2 regions of the Kitasatospora sp. NBC_01246 genome follow, and region 1 is predicted to be linked to the other one. Evidence: riboswitches for the same ligand, from Rfam matches in the RefSeq annotation. Region 1 holds a riboswitch; the other holds the start of a gene.

The links. A riboswitch is a leader RNA that binds a small molecule or an ion and turns the genes downstream of it on or off. The one in region 1 is predicted to bind glycine.
Region 2: another riboswitch for glycine. It lies ahead of gcvT (glycine cleavage system aminomethyltransferase GcvT); the one in region 1 lies ahead of gcvP (aminomethyl-transferring glycine dehydrogenase).

What each region holds. Positions count from the first base shown of each region.
Region 1 covers NZ_CP108484.1:7,303,693-7,307,095, reverse strand. Annotated here, with positions in the region: gene gcvP (aminomethyl-transferring glycine dehydrogenase) at 1-1,825, opposite strand, end outside; glycine riboswitch at 2,065-2,168, opposite strand; gene OG618_RS30990 (PRC and DUF2382 domain-containing protein) at 2,392-3,403, shown strand, end outside.
Region 2 covers NZ_CP108484.1:5,616,637-5,620,039, forward strand. Annotated here, with positions in the region: gene gcvH (glycine cleavage system protein GcvH) at 139-516, opposite strand; gene gcvT (glycine cleavage system aminomethyltransferase GcvT) at 651-1,772, opposite strand; glycine riboswitch at 2,002-2,108, opposite strand; gene OG618_RS24470 (enhanced serine sensitivity protein SseB C-terminal domain-containing protein) at 2,360-3,154, shown strand; gene OG618_RS24475 (enhanced serine sensitivity protein SseB C-terminal domain-containing protein) at 3,301-3,403, shown strand, end outside.

The sequences.
Region 1 (3,403 bases):
AGGACGGGATCAGGCAGACGTCGCGCTGCACGTCACCGTTGGCGTGGTGGTAGGCGCGGACGGCCAGCAGACCGGCCAGCTCGCCCTGCGAGCCGGCGTTCGGCTGGATCGAGACGGCGTCGTAGCCGGTGACCTCGACCAGCTGCTGCTCCAGCTGGCGGATCAGGGTGAGGTAGCCCTGGGCCTGGTCGATCGGCGCGAACGGGTGCAGCTGGCCGAACTCCGGCCAGGTCACCGGCTCCATCTCGGTGGTCGCGTTGAGCTTCATGGTGCAGGAGCCCAGCGGGATCATGCCGCGGTCCAGCGCGTAGTCGCGGTCCGACAGGCGGCGCAGGTAGCGCAGCATGGCGGTCTCCGAGCGGTGGCTGTGGAAGACCGGGTGGGTCAGGTACTCGTCCTCGCGCAGCAGAGCGGCCGGCAGCGCCTCGGCGCTCTCCGGGGTCTCGACGCCCTCGACGCCGAACGCGGCCCAGACGCCCGCCAGGTGCTCGCGGGTGGTGGTCTCGTCGGTGGAGACCGAGATCCGGTCCTCGCCGTCCTGGTACACGTTGATGCCGTGGGCGCGGGCGGCCTCGGCGATCGCGGCGGCGCGGCCGGGGACGACCGCGGTGACGGTGTCGAAGAACTCGCCGTGCAGCAGCTCGACGCCGCCGGCCCGCAGGCCCTCGGCGAGGGCGGCGGCGTAGCGGTGGGTGCGGCGGGCGATGTCGGCCAGGCCGTCCGGGCCGTGGTACACGGCGTACATCGAGGCCATCACGGCCAGCAGCACCTGGGCGGTGCAGATGTTGCTGGTGGCCTTCTCGCGGCGGATGTGCTGCTCGCGGGTCTGCAGGGCCAGCCGGTAGGCGCGGTTGCCGTCGGCGTCGACGGAGACGCCGACCAGGCGGCCGGGCAGCGAGCGGGCGTACTCGGCGCGCACCGAGAGGTAGCCGGCGTGCGGGCCGCCGAAGCCCATCGGCACGCCGAAGCGCTGCGAGGTGCCGCAGGCGATGTCGGCGCCGAGCGAGCCCGGGGACTTCAGCAGGGTCAGCGCCAGCAGGTCGGCGGCGACGGCGACGATCGCACCGAGGCCGTGGGCCTGCTCGATCACCGGGGCGAGGTCGCGGACCACACCGGTCGCGCCGGGGTACTGGAGCAGCACGCCGAAGACGCCGCGCTCGGCGATCTCGGCCGGGATGCCGGCGGAGAGGTCGGCGACGACGACCTCGACGCCGGTCGGCTCGGCGCGGGTCCGGATCACCGCGACGGTCTGCGGCAGGGTCTCGACGTCGACCAGGAAGACGCCGCCCTTGACCTTGGTGACACGGCGGGCCAGGGACATCGCCTCGGCGGCCGCGGTGCCCTCGTCCAGCAGCGAGGAGCCGGAGGTGGGCAGACCGGTGAGGTCGGAGACCACGGTCTGGAAGTTGAGCAGCGCCTCCAGACGGCCCTGCGAGATCTCCGGCTGGTACGGCGTGTACGCGGTGTACCAGGCCGGGTTCTCCAGGACGTTGCGCAGGATCACCGGCGGGGTGAAGGTGCCGTAGTAGCCCAGGCCGATCATCGGCTGGAGGACGGTGTTGCGACCGGCCAGCTCGCGCAGCTCGGCGAGGACCTGGGCCTCGCTGCGGCCGGCGGGCAGGTCCAGCCCGGTGATGGAGCGGATCGCCTCGGGCACGGCGGTGGCGGCGAGCTCGTCCAGCGAGCCGTAGCCCACCTGGGCCAGCATCTTCTCCTGCGCGGCGACGTCGGGGCCGATGTGGCGGTTCTCGAAGGGGCTGGCCTGCTCGAGCTCGGTGAGGGTCACGGGGGTGGTGGTGCGTCCCGCGTTCGGCTGGGCGTTCATGGTGGTCGAGGCCTCCTGGTCACGGACCGGCGGGGGTACGCACGCCGGGCGGCACCGCCGCTGCGGACGACAGCGGACAGGCCTGGGGCGGACGGACCCGACAGGCCTCCCCCTCTGTCATCGGGACCTGAGAGCTTCACCCGCGCGAGGCGCTGTGGCGCCCCGCCGGCTTGCACCGTCGGTGAGGGTGGTGCCGCCGGCTCCCTCGCCGGCAGTCCTGCCCTGCTTTCCAGAGTGACCTATCCCACACGGTACGGATGCCTGAGAGATTCCGGGGAGGAGTTGCTCCTTCGGCGCCCCGACCAGCGACTTCCGCTCTCGGGGACTCTCCCGAGCGGGCTCGGCGGTCGCGCCCAGGGTACCAGCGGCAGGCGCCTCGATCACGGGTGCGTCCTGGCAGGTGAACAGCCGGTCCGTGACCCGGACGGCGCAGCACCGGGCCCGTCCGGCCGCACCCCGGTCGCGCCGGTCCGGTTCATGGCTTTTGGTGTGAAGTGGCGGATGGGACGGGCGGGCCGGCCGCCGGCCTGCGGGCGTTCCGCAGGCTCGACGCACTGGAGGAAAGAGTGCAGACCGATATCGACCCCCGGGACCTCATCGGCCACAAGGCGGTCGACCGCAACGGAGACAAGATCGGCACGGTCGACGAGGTGTACCTGGACGACGCCACCGGGCAGCCCGAATGGGCGGCCGTCCGGACCGGCATCTTCGGCCGGGACGCCTTCGTCCCCCTGACCACGAGCGAGTTCTCCGGCGACGAACTGCGGGTGCCCTACGACAAGTCCCTGGTGAAGGAGTCACCGGACTTCGGCGTGGGCCAGCACCTGTCACCCGCCCAGGAGCTCCAGCTCTACCGCTACTACGGGCTGGACACCCAGGTGGACGGCCGGCCGTCGGCCGGCGACGGCTCCGGCTCCGAGCCGGCCGACCTCGACTTCGGCAGCGTGCCGGCCGCCGCCCCGGCGGCAGCGGCGGGCACCGCCCCGGCGGCAGCGGCGGGCACCGCCGCGGTGGCGGGCGTCGCCGCGGCGAAGCCCGCCGACCAGTCGGCCTCGGCGGCCCCGGCGAAGCCGCTCGCCTTCCACTCGGCCGACAGCATGGCCCCGCCCCTCACCGTCCCCCCGGCCGCCGACCTCGGCAAGCCGTCCGAACCTGCTACGGAGCCCAACGTGCGGACCCTCGACACCACCGCGCCCGCCACCCCGTCGGCGCCCGTCGCACCGGAGCAGCGCCCGCCGGCGGCCCCGCTCGTCACGGGCGGCCCCGACGGCGCCGAGGTGGCGGCCCCCCGGGCCGCCACCTCCGGTACCCCGGCGCCCGACCGCGCGGGCGCGGCCTCGTCCGCGCCGAACGCTCCGGTGGAGATCACCTGCCGTGAGGAACGGCTGGACATCACCACCGAGTGGCATGTCGTGGGCACCGCGAAGCTGCGCAAGTACGTGACCAGCGAGGCGGTGGAGCGCCGGGTGCCGGTGGTCCGCGAGCGGGTCCGGGTGGAGCGGACGCCGGTCGGCGAGGCGGAGCGGGCCTCGTTGAGCGACAAGGACATCGCCGAGGCGGTGGAGGAGGTCACGCTGC
Region 2 (3,403 bases), 1.7 Mb from region 1:
TGTGGTCTTCCCAGGGAGGAGAGAAGGAGGTGCCGCGCCTGGCACGCCCCACGGAAGGGTGGCGGCGGGCGACCGGAGGGCGGAGGAGGCCCGGTGGCCGGGGCGGCCGCCGCACTGCGGCCACCCCGAACGGCCGGCTCAGGCCGGGTTGGTCAGGGCGTTGTACTCGTCGGCGCTGAGCAGCTCGTCGGTCGACTCGACGCGCACCTTGAACAGCCAGCCACCCTCGAACGGGGCGCTGTTGACCAGGGAGTTGTCGTCCAGGACGTCCTGGTTGACCTCGGTGATCTCGCCGGTGACCGGCGAGTACAGGTCGCTGACCGACTTGGTGGACTCCAGCTCGCCACAGGTCTCACCGGCGGTCACGGTCTCGCCGACCTCGGGCAGCTGCACGTAGACGATGTCACCGAGCGCGTCGGCGGCGTGGGCGGTGATGCCGACCGTGGAGACACCGTCCTCGACGGCGGTCAGCCACTCGTGCTCCTTGGTGTACTGCAGGTGCTGGGGGTTGCTCATGGCGTCATTCTCCAGGATGGGAAGCGGGTACGACGAAGCGGGCCGCCGGACGGACGGCTTCGACGTGGATCTTCGGGGTGGTCAGGCCCGGGCGGGCGCGCTCGTGAGGCCTCGGCGGGCGCGCCCGAGGGGCGTCAGCGGGCGCGCTTGTAGAACGGCAGCGCCACGACCTGCACGGGCTCGTGCTTGCCGCGCACGTCCACCGCGACGGTGGTGCCCGGGGCGGCGTGCGCCGCGTCCACGTAGGCGATCGCGATCGGCTTGCCCAGCGTGGGGGAGGGCGCGCCCGAGGTGATCCGGCCGATCGGCTCGCCGTCGGCGGTCACCACGGTGTACTCGGCGCGCGGCACGCGCTTGCCCTCGGAGACCAGGCCGACCAGCACCCGCGGCGGGTTGGCCTCGGCTGCGGCGGCGGCCTGCTCCAGGGCCTTGCGGCCGACGAACGCGCCCTCGTTGGTGGTCTTGTCGAAGCGGACCACCCGGCCGAGACCGGCGTCGAAGGGGGTCAGGTCGGTGGAGAGCTCGTGCCCGTAGAGCGGCATGCCGGCCTCCAGGCGCAGCGTGTCGCGGCAGGAGAGGCCGCAGGGGACGAGGCCGCGGCCGGTGCCGGCCTCGGTCAGCGCCGTCCAGATGTGCGCGGCGTCGCCCGGGTTGCAGAAGATCTCGAAGCCGTCCTCGCCGGTGTAACCGGTGCGGGCGAGCAGCACGTCGCGGCCGGCCACCTGGGCCGGGAGGATCGCGTAGTACTTCAGGCCGGGCAGGTCGGCCTCGGTGGTGTCGGCCAGGATCGCGGTGGACTCCGGGCCCTGGACGGCGATCAGCGAGTAGGTGTCGCGGTCGTCGGTGACGACGGCGTCGTAGCCCTTGGCGCGGGCGATCAGCTCGTCCAGCACCAGCTGGGCGTTGGAGGCGTTGGCGACGACCAGGAAGGCGTCCTCGCGCAGGCGGTAGACGATCAGGTCGTCCAGGATGCCGCCGTCCTCGGCGCAGATCATGGTGTAGCGGGCCCGCAGCTCGCCGAGCGCGGAGACGAAGCCGACCAGCGCGTGGTCCAGCATCGCGCCGGCCTGCGGGCCGGTCACGGTGATCTCGCCCATGTGGGAGAGGTCGAACAGACCGGCCTTGGTGCGGACGGCGAGGTGCTCCTCGCGCTCGCTGCCGTAACGCAGCGGCATGTCCCAGCCGGCGAAGTCGGTCATGGTCGCGCCGAGGGCGCGGTGCAGCGCGTCGAGCGCGGTGAGGCGGAGGGACGACATGGCCTGGAACTCCTCGGTCTGGGCACTCAGGTGTGCGCACGCCGGACCGGACCCGCTCGGGGACCGAGCCTGCGCGCGGGCATGCGGCGGCTGGGTCTCCCCATCTGTCGTCGAACCTGAGAGCTTCACCGCACGCGGGCCCGCAGCGCTTCACAGCTAACAGGACAGCATGGCGGCTTGCACCGTGGGTGGGCGCGCGACAGGGCCGTGCGCCGCTTTCCAGATGTGCCTAACCCGTGCGGTAGGGGGGCCTGAGAGATTCCGGGGAGGACTTGCTCCTTCGGCGCCGGCTGTACCGCCTCTCGGGGGTACTCCGGACTCTCCCGCGCGGGTTCGAGCGGCCGGTATGGAGTTGAGGTTCTCGGCGGGGAACACCCGCAGACGCGGACATCATGGCACGTCCCGGCGGAAGACGGGAGAGGGGCCCCGGGCCCGGCCCCGCCCGGCGGGCCCGGCCCGCACCCGCCACCGGTAGCCCACCGGTACCGCCCCGGCCCGTACCGACCGGTACCGGCGCGCACCGCGGCCCCGCCCGCGGGCCCGCTAGGCTGCTCGGCGTCGGCGGACAGAGGACGGTACAGCGGCGGATGGGGTACCCGGTGGAGCAGCAGCAGGGGTGGGGCGGCCCGGAGGCGGCGCCGCCCGGCGGTGGATGGCCCGCGAACGAGCTGGAGCAGGTGCTCACGGCCGCGCTCGGCGATCCCGGCGCGACCCCCCGGGTGTTCGAGGTGCTCGCCCGCAGCCAGGTGTGGATCCCGCTGCCGGCCGGCGGCGACCCGCAGGGCCAGGCCCTGGACCTGCCGACGATCGAGCTGGCCGGCGACCCCTACGTCCCGGTCTTCTCCTCGCAGGAGGTGCTCCTCCAGCAGGCGCCCGGGATGGCCTTCGCGATCGCGCCGGTCTGGGAGTTCGCCCGCGGGCTGCCGCTGGGCGTGGGCATCGCGGTGAACCCGGAGGCGCCGGTGGGCATCCCGGTGCCTCCGCAGGGCGTCGCCGAGCTGCGGCGCGGGCCGCGCGAGGACCGCTGGGACGCCCCGGAGGCGCCGACCGGCGGCCGGGTGGCGCTGCGCGAACCGGTGCCGGGCGAGGACCCGGAGGCCTTCCTGGCCGCCTGCCGGTACGAGCTCTCGGGCCTGCCCGGCGTCCTGACCGCCAGGCGGGCGCTGGCCAGCGTGGAGGGTGAGCCGACGGTGATGTTCGTCGGCGTCCAGCTCGATCCGGCGGCCCCGGCCGAACCGGCCGCCGTGAACGAGGCCCTGGGCCGTGCGCTGGGAACCGCGCCGCTGCCCGGCGGCGTCCACCTCGTACTGCTCGACCTCGCGGAGGACCCCGTGGTCGAGTGGCTGCTCAACCGGGTCCAGCCGTTCTACGCACGGATGTGACGCGTTCCTCCTCGCCCGGCACCGGGCCGGAGGCCACCGCCGGGCACGTCGGCGTGGCGGTGGCGGGTGGCGCCCCATAGGGTGCCTGCAGATGACCGCCGGGCCGGCGGCAGGTGAGAGAAGAAGAGGCGCAGCGAGGTGGGCGCATGAGTGCGGGAGCGGTAGCGGGCGGTGCACCGGGGCCCTGGGGCCAGGCACCCGCCGGGCGCCCCGGCGCGGATCCGAGAGCGCTGGAGCACGCCCTGCGCG